4 regions of the Clostridium sp. HMP27 genome follow, and region 1 is predicted to be linked to each of the others. Evidence: riboswitches for the same ligand, from Rfam matches in the RefSeq annotation. Region 1 holds a riboswitch; each other region holds the start of a gene.
The links. A riboswitch is a leader RNA that binds a small molecule or an ion and turns the genes downstream of it on or off. The one in region 1 is predicted to bind cobalamin.
Positions count from the first base shown of each region.

Region 2: another riboswitch for cobalamin. It lies ahead of DP68_RS10875 (methyl-accepting chemotaxis protein); the one in region 1 lies ahead of DP68_RS12035 (cobyric acid synthase).
Region 3: another riboswitch for cobalamin. It lies ahead of cobT (nicotinate-nucleotide--dimethylbenzimidazole phosphoribosyltransferase); the one in region 1 lies ahead of DP68_RS12035 (cobyric acid synthase).
Region 4: another riboswitch for cobalamin. It lies ahead of DP68_RS00940 (radical SAM protein); the one in region 1 lies ahead of DP68_RS12035 (cobyric acid synthase).

Region 1 is NZ_JMFY01000022.1:56,853-63,241, forward strand. Features, by position in the region: gene DP68_RS12015 (FAD-dependent oxidoreductase) at 1-1,311, opposite strand, end outside; gene DP68_RS12020 (FMN-binding protein) at 1,645-2,520, shown strand; gene DP68_RS12025 (FAD:protein FMN transferase) at 2,610-3,653, shown strand; gene menA (1,4-dihydroxy-2-naphthoate polyprenyltransferase) at 3,670-4,623, shown strand; cobalamin riboswitch at 4,674-4,857, shown strand; gene DP68_RS12035 (cobyric acid synthase) at 5,113-6,389, shown strand, end outside.
Region 2 is NZ_JMFY01000018.1:359,252-365,161, reverse strand. Features, by position in the region: gene DP68_RS10900 (AAA family ATPase) at 1-317, shown strand, start outside; gene DP68_RS10895 (GNAT family N-acetyltransferase) at 336-830, shown strand; gene DP68_RS10890 (3'-5' exonuclease) at 1,012-1,626, opposite strand; gene DP68_RS10885 (LURP-one-related family protein) at 1,790-2,284, shown strand; gene serC (3-phosphoserine/phosphohydroxythreonine transaminase) at 2,369-3,454, shown strand; cobalamin riboswitch at 3,826-4,013, shown strand; partial or broken gene DP68_RS10875 (methyl-accepting chemotaxis protein) at 4,151-5,868, shown strand.
Region 3 is NZ_JMFY01000011.1:48,081-54,469, reverse strand. Features, by position in the region: tRNA gene DP68_RS05420 (tRNA-Thr) at 78-152, opposite strand; tRNA gene DP68_RS05415 (tRNA-Asp) at 160-236, opposite strand; tRNA gene DP68_RS05410 (tRNA-Val) at 246-321, opposite strand; gene cobT (nicotinate-nucleotide--dimethylbenzimidazole phosphoribosyltransferase) at 602-1,678, opposite strand; cobalamin riboswitch at 1,987-2,162, opposite strand; gene hslO (Hsp33 family molecular chaperone HslO) at 2,306-3,196, opposite strand; gene DP68_RS05395 (class I SAM-dependent methyltransferase) at 3,216-3,953, opposite strand; gene DP68_RS05390 (small, acid-soluble spore protein, alpha/beta type) at 4,023-4,277, opposite strand; gene DP68_RS05385 (oligopeptide/dipeptide ABC transporter ATP-binding protein) at 4,456-5,421, opposite strand; gene DP68_RS05380 (ABC transporter ATP-binding protein) at 5,422-6,389, opposite strand, start outside.
Region 4 is NZ_JMFY01000001.1:198,477-204,865, forward strand. Features, by position in the region: gene rnr (ribonuclease R) at 1-184, shown strand, start outside; gene smpB (SsrA-binding protein SmpB) at 383-853, shown strand; RNA gene ssrA (transfer-messenger RNA) at 1,028-1,381, shown strand; gene DP68_RS00930 (YukJ family protein) at 1,544-2,185, shown strand; gene DP68_RS00935 (RNA ligase RtcB family protein) at 2,268-3,365, shown strand; cobalamin riboswitch at 3,485-3,657, shown strand; gene DP68_RS00940 (radical SAM protein) at 3,765-4,640, shown strand; gene DP68_RS00945 (diaminopimelate dehydrogenase) at 4,816-5,793, shown strand; gene DP68_RS00950 (TIGR04540 family protein) at 5,993-6,220, shown strand.

The DNA of each region.
Region 1 (6,389 bases):
CCAAATGCAACCCATGAACAATCTTAGTGGAACAAGCCATAATCTATTTGCCTTTGAGGAAAGATGTCCTCTCATTATACTTCGCTTATCTTCCATGGAGAAGAATTCATGAACTAAATAATGATAGCAAGCATTAATATTATTTACTCCCCATAGATAATGAAGGTTAACTAAATGTTTCATTACCATTGCAAAGAATCCAGCTAATTTCATACCTGAAAGGTTAGCAACGCAATATCTTCCACCAATTGAAACCATAAAACCATGATATTTTCCATCGTATTTAGTCATTTCTTTCTTTTCTATTGATGCTACTATATTATTAACTACTGTACCACCAGTTTGAAGTGCTGCTTCAACTATTTGAGGATTTACACCGCAGGAACCCCCTTCGTTATAAGCAATATCTCCAACTACAAATACATTTTCTTTGTTGACTGCTTGCAAATATTCATTGGAAACCAGTCTGCCAGCACGGCCGCTTTCTAAGCCATATTCTTTTGATTCTTGATTTGCTTGTATACCACAAGTCCAAATAAGAGTTTGAGTTGGAATTTCTCTTCCATCTTTTAGCTTTATACTATTTGAACCTACTTCAACTATTGGAGAGTTCTTTAAGAGCTCAATTCCATGTTTAGCCATATACTTTTCAGCTTTATCTGCTTGCTGTCTATCAAGCATGTTTAAGATAGTAGACATCGCTTCTACAACTAATAGCTTGACTTCTCTTTCATCAACATTATGCTCTTTAGCTAGTTTAGTCTTCCATTCAAGAAGTTCTCCAGCCATTTCAATTCCAGTAAATCCAGAACCAGCTACTACAAAAGTAAGCATTTCATGCCTTTTCTTTTCGTTTCTTTCCTTTGAAGCTTTTTCAAACATTGATTGAATGTGACTTCTTATTTTTATTGCATCTTCAAATGACCAAAGCGTAAATCCATTTTCCTTTACTCCTGGCACTCCAAAGAATGCAGGTTCTGAACCAGTACCTATTACAAGATAATCATATTCATATTTGCTATAAGTAGTAGTTACAACCTTTTGATCAGTATTTACATTTTCTATATAATCTGTAACTACATTAACCTTTGTCCTACTAAAAATCTTGCTAAGTTCAATTTGAACTGATTCAGGATGAACTCTTCCTCCTGCAACTTCATGAAGTTCTGTCATTAAAGTATGAAAAGGATTTTTATCAATTAATGTTATTTCTACAGAATTATCTTTTTTATACTTTTTTGCCAGTTTTTTTGCTACATGTACACCACTATACCCAGCACCTAAAATCAGTATTTTTGTATTGGTCGACATTTAATCACCTCTTTAATATATTCATAATTAATTACCCTTATAAATAAATTTTATATCTAAATTAAGAATATGTCCACATTCTTAACTATATATATATGATACAATAATATATTATGTAATATCAAGAGTAAATATATGTTCATATGTGAATTTGTGGATGCGTAAATTTGTTTTGATAGTAAATATAAATAGAAATAGTTATAATATTGAAAAATATACTAGCAAAAACTTATATATTTGTGTATAATTTCATTGTAAAGGTTTTAATGGTAGGTTTGTTATTTAACAAACTTCATGAAGTTATTAGCTTAATTATTAAGGGGGAAGAATTGAATGAAGAGAAGATGGTTGTCAGGAGTACTTGCTTTAAGTATCGTATGTACAAGTTTATTTGTGGGATGTCAGAAGAGGGAGGAAACAAAACCTGCTTCATCAAATGAAACAACTCAAGCGGCTTTAAAGGATGGAAAATATAAGGCAGAAGCTTCAGATTTTGATGAAAGAGGATGGAAGCCATTTGTTGAAGTGGAAGTAAAGGGTGGAAAAATTGCTGTAGCTAAATTTGACTATGCTAATAAAGATGGAAAATTAAAGAGTGAAGATGCAGAATATAATAAGAACATGGAAGCTAAGGTTAAGACAGGTCCAGCTAAATACACTAAAGAATTAGCTGCTGCATTAATTGAAAAGCAAGATCCTGCTAAAGTTGATACTATAGCTGGTGCAACTCATTCCGTAGAAAACTTTAAGAAACTTTCCACAGGATTACTTGAAAACGCTAAAAAGGGTGATACTTCAGTATTAAAGGTTACTTTTGAAACTGAAGAAAAAGCAGTGGCTTTAAAGGATGGAAAGTATAAGGCAGAAGCTTCAGATTTTGATGATAAGGGATGGAAACCATTCGTTGAAATAGAAGTAAAAGACGGAAAGATTTCTGTAGCAAAATTTGACTATACTAATAAAGAAGGAAAGTTAAAGAGCGAAGATGCAGAATATAACAAGAATATGGAAGCAAAGGTTAAAATAGGTCCAGCTAAATATACTAAAGATTTAGCTGCTGCATTAGTTGAAAAACAAGATCCTGCTAAAGTTGATACTGTAGCTGGTGCAACTCACTCCGTAGAAAATTTTAAGAAGCTTTCTACAGAATTACTTGAAAATGCAAAAAAAGGTGATACAGCAGTATTAAAAGTTAATTTTGCTAAATAATAAAATGTATGAAATAATTATATATAAAGACCTTAGGTTAAAAACCTAGGGTCTTTTATTTAGAGAATATATAAGGAGGATATTATAAAATGTTTAATATAAAAAAGTTATATTTGACATTAATATCAATTATAGTTACTATAACTACCGTGGCGTGCAGTAGAGAAGGCTCCACTAAATACAGTTCACCCATAAGTAAAACTGATTTTTTTATGGGTACAGTAGTAAAAATTTCATTATACGATAAAAAAGATGAAAGTATAATTACTAAGGCATTTGACAGAATAAAAGAAATTGAGAATGAGGTAAGTATAAATAAACAAGGTACAGAACTTCAGAGGTTAAATAGTTTTGCTGGGAAATCTCCTTTAAAAGTCAAGGATGATACATATATAATAATAAAAAAGGGATTGGAATACTCCAAGTTATCACAGGGAAGCTTTGACATAACTATAGGGCCAATTGTAAAGCTTTGGAGTATTGGACTTCCAGAAGCCAAGGTGCCAACTGAATTAGAAATAAGTGATAAATTAAAACTTGTAGGGTATAAAGATGTTAAAATAAATGAAGATAAGTCTATCTTTTTAAAAAATCCAGGAATGAATATCGATTTAGGTGGCATTGCAAAGGGATATACTGCAGACGAAGTTGTAGATATACTTAAACAAAATGGAGTAAAGAGCGCGATTATAGATTTAGGGGGAAATGTATTTGCATTGGGCAGTAAGATTGACGGACAGCCATGGAAAATAGGTATTCAAAATCCATTTGAAGTAAGAGGGAAAATTATTGGTACCATTGATGTTAAAAATAAATCTATTGTCACATCGGGTATATACGAAAGATTTATAGAAAGAGATGGGAAAAGGTATCATCATATTTTAAGCCCATTTAATGGATATCCATATAATAATGAAATTGCAGGAGTAACTATAGTAAGCGATAAATCAATAGATGGAGATGCACTTTCTACCACAGTATTTTCAAAGGGGCTAAATGGTGGAATGAAGTTTGTTAATGAGACTAAAGGAATAGAAGCTATTTTTGTAACTAAAAACAAAGAAGTATATATAACTAATGGATTAAAGAATAATTTTAAACTTATAAATGAGGAGTTTAAGATGATGAACTAGCTAGGGGGAATGAAGAGTGACATTAAAAGGTTTCTTAGGATTTGTAGAGATTCAAACAAAGGCTGCAAGTGTAATACCATTTACATTAGGTACAATTTATTCTATATATAAATATGATAGTTTTAATTTGAAAAATTTTATAATTATGTTTATGTCATTAATAACCTTTGATATGGCTACCACTGCCATTAATAATTACTGTGACTATAAAAAAGCACATACAAATGAGGAATATGATTATAAAGCAAAAAATGCAATTGAAAAATACAATATAAAACAATCTACAGCAGTATCCATAATATTTACTTTATTAATAATTGCAACTGCAGCTGGAATAACATTAACCCTTAACACAAATGTTATTGTTTTACTTATAGGTATTGTTTCCTTTATAGCGGGCATTTTATATACATTTGGGCCTATTCCAATTTCCGGAATGCCTTTAGGAGAAGTTTTTTCAGGAATATTTATGGGATTTATAATTACATTTTTATCTATATATATTCATATATATAATGAGAATATTGTAACGATAATGTATCAAAATAGTATATTAAACATTAACATAAATATATTTGAAGTGGTTTATATATTTTTAGTTTGTATACCATCTATAAATGGAATTGCAAACATAATGCTTGCTAATAATATTTGTGATGTTGAAGAAGATATCATGAACAAAAGATTTACACTTCCATATTATATAGGGAAAAAATCTGCATTGAAATTATTCAAAGTTTTATATTATATCAGCTATTTAGATATAATAATATTAGTAATATTAAGTATTTTGCCAGTAACTTCTTTATTGACACTCTTTACTTTAATTCCAATAAATAAAAATATAAAATTATTTTATAACCAGCCAGTGAAAAGCAAGACATTTGTTTTAGCAGTTAAAAATTTTGTATTAATAAACTTAACTTATATTGCTTCAATATTAATAATGACTGTAGTTAATTATTTATAGCTTTATTATCTTGACATATAGTATATATAGTAGTAAGATTATATCGTCAATTGAATATTATGTATTCAGGTGCCTATTTAAAATTAGGTGAAAAGGGAATGCGGTTAAATTCCGCGGCAGCCCCCGCTACTGTAAGTGATGACGAGCCTTTCATATCCACTCTTTAATAAAGGGGAAGGGAAGGGTAAGAGTGATTCATAAGCCAGGAAACCTGCCTGTGTACTTTTAAGAGCTTTCGGCGGGAAAGATCACAAATATGTTTGATAAAATCCGGCTTTGCCCGGTTTTTTTATTTGTTGATAACAGCAGGCGAAAGTCTGCTGTTTTTCTTATTTATAAAACTCCTAGAAATTTAAAATAAATCTCCTATCAAACTATCAATGGTTAGCTTTGTCCATAAAACTAACCATTGATAATTAAAAATTAATGAAAATTAAATTAATAAATGAATTTAAAATAGATAATAGATAACTGAAGGGAAGTGTCTTTATGCCAAAGATAATGTTACAGGGGACAGGCTCCACTGTTGGAAAAAGTATACTAGTAACAGCATTATGCAGAATATTTAAACAAGATGGATATAGTGTATGTCCATACAAATCACAAAATATGGCGTTAAATTCATATATAACTCATGATGGTAAGGAAATGGGAAGAGCTCAGGTACTTCAGGCGTATGCAGCAGGATTGGAACCAGAAGTGTACATGAATCCTATACTTTTAAAACCATCTAGTGATAAAAAGTGTCAAATCGTATTCAATGGTAAGGTATATGGAAACAGCACTGCTATGGAATACCATAATATGAAACTTCAATTTGCAGAAAAGTTAAAGGAACAATTTGAAGAAATAGAAAAGAAATTTGAGATAATAGTAATTGAAGGCGCAGGAAGCCCAGCTGAAATAAATTTAAGAGAAAGAGACATAGTAAACATGGGTCTTGCAGAAATGGTAGATGCACCAGTGCTTCTGGTAGGCGATATAGATAAGGGTGGTGTATTTGCATCACTGGCAGGAACACTTCTTTTACTAAGTGATGATGAGAAGAATAGAGTGAAGGGAACAATAATAAATAAGTTCCGCGGAGATATAGATATATTAAAACCAGGAATTACAATGCTTGAAGATATAATACATAGACCTTGCATCGGAACTGTGCCATACTTTACATTAGATTTAGAGGATGAAGATGGCGCAACAACATTTAATAAGGAAAAAACTAATGACATAGATATAGCAATTATAAAACTTCCTCATATTTCAAACTTTACAGATTTTGATGCGTTAAAGCTTGAGGAAGATGTTTCAGTAAGATACATAACTTCAAAAGAAGAGTTTGGAAATCCAGACCTCTTAATAATTCCAGGAACAAAAAACACCATAGAAGATTTACTTAAATTAAGAGAAACTGGTCTTGAAGAAATTATAAAAAACTATTCTAAACAAGGAATGCTTATGGGTATTTGTGGAGGATATCAAATGCTTGGGAATATATTGGAAGATCCTTATGGAGTAGAATCTAATTGTGAAGAAACAAAGGGTATGGGACTTTTAGATGTAGACACAGTGTTTGAAAAGGAAAAGGTTACTACAAGAGTTAAGGCTAAAGGACATGAATGTGACATATATGGTTATGAAATTCACATGGGTATTTGTACTTATGGGGAAAATGCAAAACCAATGTTTAGTATATATGATTGCAATGGAGAAGCTCAAGAAAGATTAGATGGAGCAGTAAATAAAGAAAAAAATATATTTGGGACTTA
Region 2 (5,910 bases), on a different contig from region 1:
ATATGTATTATGAAGCTGGATTTTCCGTTGTTGTACAGGATACTTACTTAGGAAAAGAAGTTCATTCTTTTCTTCAGGCATTTAAATCGAAGCCAGTATACTATATTACACTAAATCCAAATATTGGTTCAGTGATAGAAAGAGAAAGAAGGCGTAATAAAACAGGATATACAACCTGGGATGTTAAACCTCTTCATGAAGTACTGATAAATGAAAATCCAAAAGTAGGACTTTGGCTAGATTCATCCAATATGACTCCTGAAGAAACTGTAGAAGAGATTATAAAACGTGCAGAATCCGAGGCGCGTATTATGTAATGAGCTAGGAGTGGTGAAATGATGAATAGAATTTATGTAGAAAAATTCCTATCAGACGAAGATTTTAAACATTATTTTATTTTAGTTTCTAATGAAAAAGTAATGGCAATGGTTACAGAAAGAGCAATTCCATTGGATGAAGCAAGAAGTAACTTTAAACTATTATTAGAGAGGAATAAAAGACATAAAGCTTTTGGAAGCTTTAAGGTTTTTGAAACAACCACAAATAACTTTATAGGTTTATCAATGTTGAAGATAAATGAAGATGACTTAAGTGAAGCAGAACTTGGATATTTATTACTTCCTGAATTTTGGAGAAAGGGATATGGAAGTGAAATTGCAAAAATGCAGCTAAATAAGGCCAAAGAATTAAAAGTATTACATCGAATTACAGCAATAATAGATCCTAATAATATAGCATCAAAAAAGATATTGTTAAGTAATGGTTTTATTTCAGAAAAAATATGTGAAATTGATGGGCTGCCGGGAGAAATACTTAGTAAAACTATATGATAGTGTATTTAATAATAAAATAACCTCAACCATAGAAAACATCTTCCAATGATGTAGGGTGCTTTTTTATGTGCTATATCTTGAGTGCCACCAACATGACAAGCTTATATAAAGGTATGAGGCAAGCATCGTAATAGAGCCTGTCCCATACCTTTTTAGACTAATGGCAGAGAGGAATATTTTAAATACCATTAACCATATTAGTAAAATATTTTGGTGGGATATATCCTTTTTTTATTCCTTCTGTAACTAGCAAATATGTAGCTGTGGTATCAAATCTAGCATCGTGAAAGCTTCCTGTTTCGTTAAAAAGTTTTTTGCTTAAGGTATCTATATGAGAATTTTCTATATTAAGAAACCTTAAAGCTTCTTCAAGTTTAGGTGCTTTAATAGCGTCATGATTATTTTTAAAATTACATATATTTTTGTAATAATTCATAGTGCAAAATATATGTTTATAATTAAAGTCTTCTCCACATCCTTCTAATTCAGAAGTCAAAAAATTTATATCAAAATTAACATTATGACCTATGATAACATCCGCAGTTTGAAAGTCTACTAGAAATTCTTCAAGACAATCCTCAAAATATCTACCATTACTTAATTCGTATAACTTTTCAATGCTAAAACCATGAACTTTTTCTGCACTTGGCTCTACATACTCCACGGTGAAGAAAATATTTTTACCAATAGTTTTGGTTGGTTTTAAACTGGTGTCAACGAAAATATAGCTGAGCTGACATATGCTGCCTGGTCTTAAACCTGTTGTTTCTGTATCGAAAAATATCATTTTCATATTTGAAAATCCTCCTAGAGTTGTTTCATTATATATTATAGTAAAGTGTAGAGGAAGTGACAAGAGTATAGAATCTTCGTGGGTGTAATCATATAAGGCTAAAAATCTACATATATGATATAATATTTAAAATAATTAATGGGCTAGAATAGGGGGAGATTAAATGAAATATAAGATTCGGCAGAAAGTTTTTAGTTTTGCAGATAATTTTATAATCAAGGATGAAAGTGACAGACCTTGGTTTGTTGTAAAAGGAAAATTCTTTTCAATTGGAGATAAATTAGCTATAGAAGATCTAGATGGCAATCAGTTATTTTATATTGAACAAAATCTATTTAAGCTGTTACCGGAATATCATATTTTTCAAAGTAATATACAAGTAGCGAAGGTGAAAAAGGAGCTTACCTTTTTTAAACCAAAGTTTTCTATAGAAAGTAAGTTTGGAGAATATGAAGTGAATGGAGATATTTTTTCCTATAGCTTTCAAGTAATAAAAAACAAAAGAATAGTTGCAACTGTTAATAAAAAGTGGTTTACTTTTGCAGATACCTACGGAGTAAACATTATTGATGAAGAAAATCATCCATTCCTATTGACGTTGGTTATTGTAATTGACCAGGTTGTTCATGATAAAAGTAATAGTAACAATTCTAATTAATTTAAATATTTACAGTAGTACATAATATGAATTTTATACTATAATATATAAATCAAGGTTATCAAAACAAAAGGGGGGCTTTTTATGTCAAGAGTATATAATTTTTCTGCAGGTCCGGCTGTATTACCAGAGAAGGTACTTAAAGAAGCAGCAGAGGAAATGTTAGATTATAATGGCACTGGTATGTCAGTTATGGAGATGAGTCATCGTTCTAAGGCTTTTGAAAAGATTATTGGAGATGCTGAAAAGTGTTTAAGAGATCTAATGAACATACCTGATAATTATAAAGTGTTATTTCTTCAAGGTGGAGGACATCAGCAATTTGCAATGATTCCAATGAATTTGATGAAAAATAAGGTTGCAGACTACATTAATACAGGTCAATGGGCAAAAAGGGCGATGTTAGAAGCAAAAATATATGGAAAAGTTAATCTTATAGCTTCTTCAGAAGATAAGAATTACTCATACATACCTGATTTAAAAGAGTTAAAGATTTCTGATGATTCAGATTATGTGTATATATGTCATAACAATACAATTTATGGAACTAAATATAATCAATTGCCAGATACAGGAGATAAGATACTAGTTGCGGATATGTCCTCAGATATTTTATCTGAACCAATAGATGTAACTAAATATGGTCTTATATTTGCAGGAGCTCAAAAGAACATAGGTCCTGCAGGCGTTGTTATAGTAATAATTCGCGAGGATTTAATTACTGAGGATGTACTACCGGGAACTCCAACTATGTTGAAATACAAGACTCATGTAGATAATAATTCATTATATAATACTCCACCAGCATATGGAATATATATATGTGGGAAAGTGTTTAAATGGCTTGAAAATAAGGGTGGACTAGAAGCAATGAAGAAAATTAATGAAGAAAAGGCTGCAATACTTTATGAATATCTTGATTCAAGCAGCATGTTTAAAGGAACAGTTGTAAAGAAGGATCGTTCATTAATGAATGTACCTTTTATAACTGGATCGGATGAATTGGATGCTAAGTTTGTAAAGGAAGCTAAAGCAGCTGGATTTGAAAACTTAAAAGGACATAGAACTGTCGGAGGAATGAGAGCAAGTATATATAATGCTATGCCAATAGAAGGTGTAAAAGCTTTAGTTCAATTTATGAAAAAATTTGAAGAAGAGAATAAGAAATAAGTTATATGTAAGTTATAAATTGAAAAATTAAAATTTGTACTTTCATAATACAAAGCAATATTTAGAAGTTAAAAGCTAGTCGTTATATAACGACTAGCTTTTTTAGATAAAGTTATTATTTGTTTTACGCCATTATTGTATATAAATAAGCTTATATAATTTAAGCATATTTGTGATAAAATGTAGGAGTTGTTAAAAATATTATGGGAAAAATGTTGAAATATTGCAGAAATGAGGTTAAACTTATAGAGAAATGAGAAAATATGTTATAAAGTACTAATAAATGTTATTTGTAAATAAAGCATTAGTTTGATAGATAATAAATTATGTATTAATCCTAATGTTTAAGGATGACAGTTTTAAATAATTAATTGAATAATTTTAAAATAGGTTCAATAGATAAGTAATTTATTGAGTATAAGAGAATCTGGGTGAAAATCCCACATGGTCTCGCCGCTGTAAGAGAATAGTTTTTTCAATTGCCACTGGATAGCTCTGGGAAGGGTGAAAAAGCGTTGACGCTCAAGTCAGAATACCTGCCTATTTTAAGCTGCCAAAAACTCTACGAGAAATAGAGGGAGGGGATTGAAATGATTCATGTAGATTTTCAATAAATAGCCATTTAACCATTAGGTTAAAGGGTTATTTGTCATGGGATTTTTAGAGTTAAGATTTTCAAAAAAGGGGAGCAATAAAATGAAATTTTTTAATAATTTAGGTGTAAAGAAAAAACTTAATATGGTATTTACAATAATATGTATTTTCATACTTTTAATTGGTGCGCAAGGAGTATTTAGTTCTGCAAAAATAAGTAAAAGCGCAAATAACATGTATAGCAATAACTTAATATCTATCAAAAATTTGGAGGAAACAAAGGGGAATTTAAATGAGATTAGAGCTAATATTCTTAGAATTGTTTATGAGAGGGATAGGTCAAAATTAAATGAACAAATAAAAACTATAGATGATTTAACAAATAAAGATATACTATTAGAACAAGAATATCAAGCTTTACCTGAAATATCAGAGGAAGAAGAAAGAAATTATGCTGACTATAAAAATGATTTAGAAAAATATAGAGAAGCAAGAGGTAAAGTTATAGAACTTGCCCAAGCTAATAATTATGATGAAGCAGTTAAATTATATAATTCAGCTGTATCACCAATAACAGATAGTATGTTTGAAAAGATAAAAAAGTGCGTTGAAATAAATGAAAGTTTAGCAAAGCAGGATAACATAGATAACATAGCTCAATTTAACAAAGTTAGAAATACCACTTTAATTTATACACTAATAGCATTTTTAATAATAATTTTTATTGCATATGTAATAGTAAAAAATATAATGAATCCATTGAATAAGATAAAGAATTTGGCACAAAGATTATCAAACTATGATTTAACAGAGCCAATTGATATTACAAGGAAGGATGAGTTCGGACAAACAGGTGTAGCTTTAAATACAGCACAGGAAAATGTAAGTAACTTAGTAAAAGTAATTATGGAAAATTCACAGGATATAAGTGCCTCTTCTGAAGAACTTTCGGCTACTGTTGAAGAATTAGCAACAAAGGCAGAAACTATTGATGAAGCAGTAGATAGCATTGCTGCAGTTATGCAAGAGTCTAGTGCTACATCACAGCAAATAAGTGCATCTGCACAAGAAGTAGATTCAAGTATTAATGTACTTTCTTCTAAAGCTATGGAAGGGAGCAGTAATGCAAATAACTTTAAAGAAAGAGCTAAAGAAGTTAAAAATAAAAGTCAGCAAGCTATAGAGGAAACTCGAAGGATATATATTGAAAAACAAAAGAATATGCTGAAGGCTATAGAAGACGGAAAGGTAGTAGATAGCATAAAAGTTATGGCAGATACTATAGGAAGTATAGCAGGACAAACTAATCTTCTTGCGTTAAATGCCGCTATAGAAGCAGCAAGAGCTGGAGAGCAAGGAAGAGGTTTTGCAGTAGTGGCAGAAGAGGTAAGAAAACTTGCAGAGCAATCAGCACAAGCGGTAATAAATATTCAAGATACTATTTCTAAAGTTCAGCAGGCATTTAAAAGTAGTATTGATACAGGCAGCGATATATTAGAATTTATTAATAAACAGGTTCAGGAGCAATTTATGCCTATGGACAAACTGGTGATCAATATTATAACGACTCGGATTTTGTAAGCAAAATGTCTGAAGAAATTGCAGCTATGGCAGAAGAAATTACCGCCACAGTAGAGCAAGTCAGTGAAGCAGTATTGAATATGGCACATGCCTCACAAAAATCAAGTTCAGAAGCAGAAACGATAAAGATAAGTATGGATGAAAATACAAAAGCTATAGATCAAGTAGCAATAACAGCACAAAGTCAAGCAGAACTTGCTCAAAGATTAAATGAAATAGTTCAAAAGTTTAAGATTTAGGCAACTTGAAGTTATATATTGTAAGAGTTACAAATAAAGTCG
Region 3 (6,389 bases), on a different contig from region 1:
GACTCGAACTCGTTTTACCACCGTGAAATGGTGGTGTCTTATCCGCTTGACCAAGGGGCCTTATTTTAGTAAATTCATGGAGCTTGCAATAGGAATCGAACCCCCAACCTGCTGATTACAAGTCAGCTGCTCTACCGTTGAGCCATGCCAGCATAATTATGGCGACCCAGAAGGGACTCGAACCCTCGACCTCCGGCGTGACAGGCCGGCACTCTAACCAACTGAGCCACTGGGCCGCAGTATCATGGTGGGAACAACAGGGATCGAACCTGTGACCCTCTGCTTGTAAGGCAGATGCTCTCCCAGCTGAGCTATGCTCCCATAAATACTTGCGTGTCGTTTAAGACAATTATTATTATATAAGCTGATATGACTTTTGTCAATAAAAAAATTAAACTTTTTTATATTTTTATAGAAACTTTCGCCAAAGCGAAATTTCTTCCTTCAGCAGTATGCATGAAGATACTTTTAATATTGAATATAAGTATGAGATTTACATTGTAGAAAACATTGAACAAGCATTAGAGCTTCTTTGTGTATCAAATCGTTTTCCTAAATGTAAATCTCATACGTGAGGTTCAGTATTAGAAAACGTCGTAATTTAATCTTCTCTAATATCTACAAAAAATTCAGTGTTATGTATACTTGCCTCTTCTAGCGTATGCATATCATTCATTATACATAAAGCAGATTCTATTACTAAAAACTCTATAGGACATCCTGAACCTTCTCCTAACCTCATATCTAAACCTAAATTTGCCTTAAGACCTATTTCATTCATTACACAAGTTGCACCTGGTTCTACTGGGATATGAGACGGAAACATAAAATCTTTTACATTGGGATTTAACTTATAAGCACACAATGCAGCTGCTGAAGATATAACCCCATCTATTACAATGGGTACTCTATTTTTGGCTGCACCTAGAAAGCATCCACATAATCCTGCTATATCAAAACCACCTACTTTTGATAAAACATCTATAGCATCACTTTTATCAGGATTATTTAATTCAATAGCCCTTTTTATTACATTTTTTTTGTTCACAAATTGTTCCTCTGTAAGCCCAGCACCTTTACCTACTATTAAATCAGAATCTATTCCAGATAGTACGCTTATAACTGCCGCACTAGTGGCAGTATTACCCATTCCTGCCTCTCCAGTACCAAATAAATCATATCCCTCACTTACATATTTATCTACCATTTCTATTCCTACTTCAATGGCTCTTATAGCTTCTTCTCTTGACATAGCCGCTTCTTTTGCCATGTTTTTAGTTCCATAAGCTATTTTTTTATTTATTATCTTAGGGTTATTAAAGTTTGCATTCACACCTATATCTACTACGCATACATCTGCTTTAGCATAATTAGATAAGACACCTATACCTGTAACACCTTTAGTATAATTATCTGTAATAATAGCTGTAAGCTCCTGAGGGCATGCACTAACTCCTTCTACTAACACTCCATTATCAGCACTCATAACTATAGTTATTTTTTTATTTATTTTATTCTTTACTTTCCCAGTAATACCAGATATCTTTATAGCCATTTTTTCTAATTCTCCTAAACTTCCTATAGGTTTACTAAGGCTGTCCATTCTCTTCCAAGCATCTTTTATCGCCTCATCATTAGCTGGTGCAATACTTTGCAATGTTTCTTTTAATAATTCCATTTCCCATTCCTCCTAAAATTTAAAAATAATAATTTACTTTTTATAATACTAATAGCACTTATTTTCAAGATCTTAACTCTTACTGCATTTTTAATATCAAGTGATTCATAGATTCAGGTGGCATATACTGGATAAAAACAAATAAGAATCATCCCAAATCAACAGGGAGATTCTTATTTTAAATATGTAATACTTATTAATATAATGGTTTAAATAACTTAAATATGTTATATCATTAAAAAATAAAATCCCTTGCAAAAGCAAGGGAATACATATACAAAGTAAGCTTATATCTTCCCTCCGAAGCATTGTAGCAATGTATTTCAGGCAGTTCTCCTGGCTTAAGTTTCTTCCTCCTCCCTCCTTCCTAGAAATATCTAGTGGATAAATGGGATTTGTCAACTCTTACAGTAGCGGGGGCTGCAGTGGCTTCTCACCACTTTCTCTTTTAAACTATATCAGCACCTAAAATAATCATATTAAATTTTTACTAACTATGCATGATTTATAGAAATTTATAATTTCATTATAAATCAGCTCATCTCAAGTTATCAGGATACTTCATGATAAAATTATAGTACAACCCTTCGTTAATTACAATGTATTTTAATGGTTATTAATTCATGCTTAATTCTTGCTTCCTGATTTTTTTAAAATTTCTCCTATTTGTTCATTAGTAAATTTATAGCTTGTATTGCAAAAGTGACACTTTAATTCCTCAGTTTTATTTTCATTATATAATTCAGTAAGGTCTTTTTCTCCTATGCTCATAAATACTCTTTCTACCTTGTCTCTTGTACAATCACACTGATATTTTGGAGTCATATTATCTAATATTTTTAAATCCATATCTTCAAATATAAACTGAAGTATTTCTTCAATACTCATTCCTTGTACTATATAATCAGTTACAGATTTCATATCCTGAAGCCTATAAGTGACTAAATCAGCGGCTAATTCATTTGCTCCTGGCATCATTTGAATAATAAATCCACCTGCCGCTTTAATACTTAAATCAGTATCTACAAGAACTCCAAGTCCAACAGCAGAAGGAGTCTGCTCGGAAACTGTAAAATAATACGCAAGATCATCCCCTACTTCTCCTGAATAAATAGGTATCTGTCCAACATAAGGCTCTCTAAGTCCCATATCCTTTATAACGGTAACCTTACCATTTATGCCTATAGCTCCTCCAACATCAAGTTTTCCTTTGCTATTTGCAGGTAAATCAACCTTAGGGTTCCCTATATATCCTTTTACGCTTGCATCAGAATAAGCAGTAACAAGAACACCCTTTGCCTCCCCGCCTCCAGATATTTGAATAGTTAAAGAATCCTTCTCTGATTTTAACATTGCACCCATTAATGTTCCTGCAGTAAGCATTCTTCCTAGTGCAGCAGCTGCTGTAGGAGCACATTCATGAATTTTTACTCCTTCATTCACAAGTTCTGTTGTAATAGCTGCAATAATTCTTATGTCACCATTACTTGCAATTGCTCTAACTAATTTATCACTCATTTTATTTCCTCCTGATTTCCTATTTTGTGAGCACATACACTATTCTTTCACTTGTAGAAGATATATCCTCATGCTCATAATTATCTAGTACCTTTGCTATTTTAAACCCAGCTTTAACAATAAGTTCTTCTAGCTCCTTCTCAGTGTATGCTCTTTCTGTATGATGTTCATCAAATCTTCTATAAAGCTCTCCTTCTTTCAAAAAGAAAGTCAAGTACATGTCCACTATATTATCTTCAAAGACATTTTCCCAAGTATAATACACGTTTTCTTCATCATAAGTAAATATATTATTTCCTAATATATTAGAAAGCTTATAATATGAATTTATATCGAATATAAAAATACCTTCATCCTTTAAATGCTTATGTACACCCTTAAAATAATTTAATATATCTTCATTTTCTGTTAAATAGTTAGTAGAATCTAAGCAGCATGTTATAAGATCAAATTGCTTATTTAGTTCCAATTCACTTATATCCTGACATACAAACTTTCCCTTTATACCTTTATTTCTAAGCTTATTTTCAGCTTCAGTAAGCATATCATCTGATAAATCCACTGCCCAAGTATTTAAGAAACCTTTGGCTATATGTTCTGTTAAATTTCCAGTTCCACAAGCCAAGTCTAAATACTCCCTTTTGGGCACATTAAACTCATTACATAAATCCAATATAATATTTGCCCATTTAAAATAATCCACATCACCTTTGATAAGATTGTCATAAATATGGGCAAATTCTTTGTAACACTCCATAACCGTTCCCCTTTATCCAATATAAATCAGCACATCTCAAAATTGAGATGTTTCATTAATAAATTTATATTATAAATTATTTTTTTGCAAGTCAATATTTTTAGGAATATTCATTTGTTTTTTTCTTCTAGTCATTATTCCACCTATTCTTCCTGTTTCCTCTGAAGTTAAGCTGCTCCATCCATATTTCTCTACCTTATCTATCAAACCCAATTCATCAGCAATTTCATATTTAATTTGTTCTCTAAGCTTTTCTGCTTCAGTAAGTTCTCTATTTGATTTTAATTTAGCCTTAATAACCTTTTTAAGTGGTGTTTTTCCCATAATAATCCCCTCCGTAAAAAAATTAATTACGTTATTTAATAGTTTTTACAGATGGGGACATATTTATTCAATTTTTCAAATCAAAATCTAATCTCTATTTAAGAAAATAATTAAGCTTAAAACCCAAAATAAAACCCCAAAACCAGCCATTACACTGATTTTAGGGCATTATTAAATACTATTTATCTTCAAATAAATGACATGCTACAAAGTGATCTTTTTCAACCTCTTTAAATACAGGTGAAACTTCACTACATACAGGCTTTGCATATTTACATCTTGGTGCAAATCTGCATCCTGGCTTTGGATTTATAGGACTTGGAACATCTCCTTCAAGCATTATTCTGCTTCTGCTTTGTTCAACTTCTGGATCAGGAATTGGAATAGCAGATAAAAGTGCTTGAGTATATGGATGTAATGGCTTTGCATATAAGTGTTCACTTGAAGCAAGCTCTACCATAGTTCCAAGGTACATAACTCCAACCCTGTCAGATATATGCTTTACCATTGAAAGATCATGAGCAATAAATAAGTAAGTAAGTCCAAGTTCATTTTGTAATTTTATAAGTAAATTTACAACCTGAGCTTGAATAGAAACGTCAAGTGCTGAAATTGGCTCATCACACACAATAAACTTTGGTTCAACAGCCAATGCTCTTGCTATACCTATTCTCTGTCTTTGCCCTCCTGAAAACTCATGAGGAAATCTTGATGCATGTTCCTTATTTAAACCTACTAGCTGTAAAAGCTCATATATTCTATTAGTTCTTTCTTTTCCCTTATGAATGCCATGTATGTCTATTCCTTCAGCAATGATATCTCCTACTGTCATTCTTGGATCTAGCGATGCATAAGGATCCTGGAAGATTATTTGTGCATTTTTAGTATATTCCTTTTTCGCTTTACCCTTTAGCTTGTGTATATCAGTGCCTTCAAATAAAACTTCTCCACCTGTAGCTCCATATAGTCCAAGTACTGTTCTTCCACAAGTTGTTTTACCACAACCTGATTCTCCAACTAGTCCTAAGGTTTCTCCCTTTTTTATATTAAAACTTACATCATCTACAGCCTTTAAAGTAGCATTTTTTCCAACTTTAAAATATTTCTTAAGATTCTTAACCTGAATTAAAACTTCTTTTTCCACCTATATTGCACCTCCTTCAAATTTTGGAGTCTCAACCTTTGGTGCAAGAGGATGCTGTAACCAACATTGTACTTCATGAGTTTCTGAAAGTTTTGTTACCTCAGGCATTTCTTCATTACAAATTTCCATACAGTAAGCACATCTTGAAGCAAACGGACAGCCTACTGGAGGCTTTAATAAGTCTGGAGGAGTTCCTGGTATTGAATATAATTCATTTTTATGTTTTGTATCAAGTCTTGGTACTGATTGTAAAAGCGCCCAAGTATACGGATGCTTTGAGTTATAAAATAATTCTTCTCTAGTACCTCTTTCAATTATCATACCTGCATACATAACCTGAATTTTAGTTGCTACACCAGCAACTACCCCTAAGTCATGAGTTATAAGTATAACTGCTGTACCAAGCTTATCCTGAAGTTCTCTTATAAGATCCATTATCTGAGCCTGAATTGTAACATCTAGCGCAGTAGTAGGTTCATCAGCTATTAGAACTTTTGGATTACAAGCAAGTGCCATGGCAATCATTGCTCTTTGTCTCATACCACCTGAAAATTCATGTGGATATTGACTTACTCTTTTATCTGCATTTGGTATATTAACTAATTTAAGCATTTTTACAGCTTCATCTAATGCTTCTTTCTTATTCATTCCTCGATGAATAATTAAGTTTTCAGCTATTTGATCTCCTATTTTCATTGTAGGATTCAAGGATGTCATAGCATCCTGGAAAATCATACTTATATCTTCTCCTCTTAAATCCCTAAGTTCTTTATCTGACATCTTTAAAACATCTTTTCCATCAAATAGTATTTGTGAACCTTCTTTTATATCTCCTGGAGGAGTAGGTATTAATCTCATTATGGATTTAGAAGTTACTGACTTACCACAACCAGATTCTCCAACTATAGCTAAGGTCTCCCCCTTATCTACATGAAAAGATACTCCTCTAACGGATTGCACTTCACCTG
Region 4 (6,389 bases), on a different contig from region 1:
TAAAGTTGATATAGATGCACATGAAATTTTCTTTGAATTACTAGATCAAGAATCAGAATACGATGAAGATTTAGATGGCAATGATATAGTAAACAATAGTGATAGTCAGCATGAAGAATTACAGAAAGACGAAGTTCAAGAAGCAGTGCTTCCAGTAGCAGAGTACTTTGAAGAAAACGAATAGGAAATTGCTGAAATTCAGTAGATAGTAATGAAATTTTTAATGTTCAAGTGTATGGAATTTGCATTGTAGCAAGCTTTCGTAGATGCAGATCCCATACATCTAGTTCAGCATTAAAAACGGTGTGAAGCTTGACTTTTAGTAAAATTTGTAATATAATATTGTTTTAAGAAGTACCATAAATAAAGTAGGTGATACCTAGTGGCAAAGAAGACAGTAAATAAGACATTAGCTGAAAATAGAAAAGCAAGACATGATTATTTTATAGAAGAAGTTTATGAAGCTGGAATAGAACTTGTAGGAACAGAAGTTAAGTCCATAAGAGGGGGAAAAGCTAACTTAAAGGATTGCTATGCTGAAATAAGGAATGGTGAAATATTTGTCTGTAATATGCATATAAGTCCTTATGAACAGGGAAATATATTTAATAAAGATCCTTTGAGAAATAGAAAGCTTTTACTTCATAAAAAGGAAATTCTTAAGCTTGAACAATTTACTGCTCAAGAGGGTTATACATTAGTTCCACTATCATTATATTTAAAGAATGGTAGAGTTAAGGTTAGCTTAGCTGTAGCTAAGGGTAAGAAAAACTATGATAAGAGAGATTCTATGCTTGAGAAGGCAGCAAAGAGGGATATTGAGCGTGAACTAAAAGAAAGATCAAAATATTAGATAAAGAAATTAAGATTTTCTTTAATTAATCAATTTATCTAATAATTACTATTGATAAATAATAAAAATTGTTGTATTATAATAACTGTAAGATAACTCAAAGCTAAATTGTCACTGATAACTAAAACGAGTTGTCAGCAAGTTCTTTGAAAAATAATATATTAATTAAATTATGGGGGCGTACATGGTTTCGACGGGGGTAAGTTGCCCCTGAGAAGCGAGTCGAGGGTCCTGGACCCGCGTTAAAAAACTAGGAAAAATATAAACGCAAACGATAATTTAGCGTTAGCTGCCTAATTAGCGCAGCTCGTCCTACCCGGGAGGCCTACGGCTTGGGATTAGGGCGTCATTTAGTAGGGAACCGAGCTCTACAAAGCTTTGAGTAGAGAACGGAATTTATGAAGCTACTGAAGTTTAAAGCCTGTTAGTGGGCGTTAAACCTAGGGAATTTTAAAACACTATCTGCACTCGGAGATGCTCAGGAGTTACTACTTTCGGACAGCGGTTCGACACCGCTCGCCTCCACCAAACCCGATAATTTCAGCCTGGTTACCCACCAGGCTTTTTATATTTTTTGAAAAATTATTAGAGAGTATATTATCAAAAAACAAATTTATCACTTTACTTACATAGCTTTTGATATTTTTATAAACAATAAGTATATGATATGCAAGTAAGGAGATGAAAATTATGGATATAAGTTATGGTTTGTTGAAATGTACAATTCTAGAAACTACTGCAATAAAGGGAGATAGTCCTCATTTTCATATACATGTCATTGCTGATGGAATACACTTTAGAATTGCCATAAATATAAAATCTGAAACGTATCCTTATGATTTGCTTTATTATATTGATGATGACTTTGAGAATGAACTTACGGCCAAACTATCAGAAATACCTTTTGGATTTTATCCAATTGGTCCAAATATAAAGAAAGACTACGGTCTTGACTATATTCGTGGGAATTTACTCCATATAAAAAATATGCAGCCGTTGCCGGATGTGCTTCCTGGTCCTGATAATGATTTAAATGAAAAGATTCGTAACATTACACATAAAGTTCTTGAAAATCCAGAAACTATTTTGTATGTTTTTGGAAGGCGGTGGGGACCTGAGGGTAGTAAAGATAAATACTTTCATTTCACTCCAAGTGATGGTATACATTCTATTCATATGAATCAAGAAATAAATCAATTTCAAGAGGATCCTGATAATAGTTGGCAGGATGGAGGCTTATTAATAAATTTTGTTTCAGAAGATAAGTGGAATGCCATTTTTTTAGCTTTTCAAGCTTATCATAATGGAAGTGAAGAGATTAATAATGCGTAATATGGCATAAATAAGAATTAAAAATAGCCTAAGATGAGAAAATAAAACATAAAATAAATACATTATAATTAAAGGAGTATTTATGGATAATATAGTTAAAGTAATAAAAAGTGAAAAGTCGTGGATGGAAAGTAACGCTATTGATCAACTTAAGAAAGTAGCAGAGCTTGATGGAGTAGTAAAAGCTGTTGGACTACCTGATCTTCATATTGGTAAGACTCCAGTGGGAGCTAGTTTTGTCACGAAGGAAGTAATTTATCCTCATTTAATTGGTAATGATATTGGATGCGGTATGGCTTTGTTTTCAACAAATATAAACAAGGGCAAGTTTAAATTTGATAAAGTTAGAGGAAAACTTGAGAGATTAAATGGACTTGAAAGTATAGATATATCCCATTTAACTGAAGAGATTCATTTGCCTATGAAGGAGGCTCTTGGAACTATTGGATCTGGAAATCATTTTGCAGAGTTTCAGCAAATTGATAAAGTGTATGATCAAGACTTATTAGATGAGTTAGATATAAATAAAGGATACATATATCTTTTAGTTCATAGTGGATCAAGAGGTTATGGGGAGTATATATTAAGGAAATATATTGGGGAGTATTCTTGTCAAGAGGGACTTAGAGAAAATAGTGAAGGTTATATTGAATACTTTAAGGAGCATAATAGTGCAGTAGAGTTTGGGGCGCTTAATAGAGAATTAATTGCATATAGGCTTTTAAGTACAATTGGTGCAAAGGATGGGCATAAGCTTTTAGATAGTACCCATAATTCAATAGCTATTAAGGAACTTAATGGAGAAAAACTTTATGTTCATAGAAAAGGTGCAGCGCCTGCAGATGTAGGGTGTGTTGTAATTGCAGGTACTAGAGGCTCTAATTCGTATATTGTTAAGCCACAAGCTAACTCTTTGGAATATGCTTTTTCAGTTGCGCATGGAGCCGGAAGGCGTTGGAATAGACTTTCCTGCAAAGAAAGGCTTGAACATGTATATCCTAATAAGTCTGTGAGAGAAAAACTTTTAGGAAGCAATTTAATATATAGCGATAGAAGTATTATATACGAGGAAGCTCCAGAGGCATATAAAAGTATTGAGAAAGTTATAGAAGATATGTTAAATGAAGACATGATAAAAGTTGTTGCAAGTCTAAAGCCTCTCATAACTTATAAAGCTTAACAAGGCCTGACTGCTTGATAAATAGTATATTTAATTTTATCAATTTATATTGCAAGTTGCAAAGTTAAGAACTATAAGCTATAATGTTTTATGTAATTAATGTATGATATGAAATAACAATATAAAACATGTAAAAAGGTGCCCGAAAGGGAGAATAGGGAATGAGGTATAAGCCTCAGCGGTCCCACCACTGTAAACGGTAGAACTTTTATAATCCACTGGATTACACCGGGAAGGAAAAAGTATCGTTAGTCCGTAAGCCAGGAGACCTGCCTTTTTCATTATTGCATCTTAGATTTAAGAGGCTATATTAAGAATGATGGCAAAATTCTTGAATACAAATATTTGTATTCAAGAATTTTTTTCTTTTTGTTTAAAAAATTTAATGAGGTGATGGATATGAAGGTTATTAAAAAGCTTGTAAGTTGTGACAATTCTATAAAATATTTATTAAGAATGAAAGACGGTAATACTATTGAAACTTTATATATGTATGATAAGGAATTAAAACTTACTTATCATAGTACAGTATGTGTCTCTTCTCAAGTGGGTTGTACCCAGGGGTGTTTTTTCTGCGCAACAGGAAAACAAGGCTTGGTAAGAAATCTTACCTCGCTTGAAATAACTGAACAGGTAGGTGTTTGTGTTGATTACTGCAAAGAAGCGAAGTTACTGCCAATAGATGCGGTTGTTTTTGCAGGAATGGGTGAACCTTTTATGAATTATGAAAATGTTAGAGATGCCATAATTAGCATATATAACAAATATAAAATAAGCAGTTTTGAAATTGCAACAGTAGGTTTAGCACCGAGAATCCGAAGATTGATAAATGATTTTAAAGATAGTGATGTTAAGATTAGACTTAACTTATCATTACATGCATCGTCAAATGATACACGTAAAAATATAATGCCAGTTACCTTAAAATATGACATAAATTCTATAATTGAAGCAGCAGTTGAATATGCAGAAACATTCAACATAAAGACCAGAATAAGATATATGATATTTAAAGGTATAAATGATACTGACGAGGATGTAAAAAGATTAGAGGGGCTGCTAGCAGATAAGCCATTAAAACTTATAATTTCAGCGTATAATGATAATAATATAGAAGGACTGATTGCGCCACAAGAAAGTGATGTAACAAACTTTTATAATAAACTAAAAAACAAAATAGATTGCGAGATATTCCACAATTTTGGGAAGGACATTAAGGGAGGATGTGGACAGCTTAGACAAGAAAAGATGATAGAAGATGAGGAAGTAGTATAGTTTAACGTTTAAACAGAATTTATTAAAAAGTTATCATAAGAAAATTTTAAATTAAAGATATAGTAAAACAAAAATAATTGTGATAAAATTACCACAAGATAAAGTGTTAAAGCTTTATTAAATTTTAAGTAGACACATAAAGGAGGGGCGACTGGCTTTGCACGCCAGGTATAATATGAATAATAAGATTAGAATAGGTATTGTAGGTTATGGAAACCTTGGAAAAGGTGTAGAATTATCTTTAAAACAAAACTCAGATTTTGAATTAGAGGCTATTTTCACAAGAAGAAATCCTGACAAATTGCAGTCAAATTCAAAAATGGTACATATTTCAGAAATGGAAAATTATAAGGACAAAATTGATGTTATGATTCTTTGTGGAGGATCTGCAACAGATTTACCAGAGCAGGCTCCAGAGATTGCAGCAACATTTAATACCGTAGATAGCTTTGATACTCATGCTAGAATACCAGAATATTTTAATAGGCTAGATGAAGTAACAAAAAGAGCTGGTACTATTGGACTTATATCCGTTGGCTGGGATCCAGGAGTATTTTCACTAAGCCGACTTTTAGGTCAATCAATACTTCCAGTTGGAAAAGACTATACTTTCTGGGGCAAGGGAGTAAGTCAAGGTCATTCAGATGCAATAAGAAGAGTAGCTGGTGTTAAGGATGGTATTCAATATACTATACCTGTTGAATCTGCTATTGAAAGAGTTCGTACAGGAGAAAATCCTGAATTTTCAACAAGAGAAAAACATGAAAGAGTTTGTTATGTAGTGCCTGAGGAAGGTGCCGATTTGGAGCAAATAAAAAATGAAATTAAAAACATGCCAAATTATTTCTCAGATTATAATACTACAGTGAATTTTATAACTGAAGAAGATTTAAAGGAGAATCATAGCGGGATACCTCACGGTGGATTTGTTATTCGTACAGGTGTAACCGGAGAGAATACTAAGCAGAGAATGGAACTTAGTTTAGATCTTGGAAGTAATCCACAGTTTACTTCTAGTGTGCTAGTAGCTTATGCAAGAGCAGCTTATAGAATGTCCAAAGAAGGTCAATCAGGAGCGCGTACAGTATTAGATATTCCATTTTCATATTTATCACCAAAATCAGGGGAACAATTAAGAAAAGAATTGTTATAGGATAGATTGAAGATAAGTACAATATATAAGTTAAAAGAACACCAATACTAGTATTGGTGTTCTTTGTGAATTTGTAGGATTTAATTAAATAATTTTTTAAAATAAGTTTTTGGGCTTATATGAGTAAATTTTCAGTATTCAAATATTAAAATAATGTTATAATATTTAAAAAAACATATAAAATTAAAGGAGTTTAACTATGAGACTAACTTATAAAAACCCAAGGGAATTAGCAACATGTATAAAGGATTTGGTAGATTCATACTTAGAAGGATTAATTGAGCATGATCCATTTGAAGAAAAGTTAATAAAGCTTATTAACGCTAATAAAGATAGAATTTATAAGGATGATGTAATGTCTGTAAAGATATCTAGCGTTTTAGGAAATTCAAGGATAGATATAATTAATAAAATAATAAATAAGTAAAATAAAAGCCTGGTTTGAGTAGCCAGGCTTTTTATTAAATGTTTTTTGTAAGACTTAACTAGCTTCCAATCAGCATTTATTTTATACAATAGGATACCAATATTTATAGGGTACTTAATATATTGTTAATAAAACCTTTGACAAGCTTAGTAAAATCTGATATTTTATA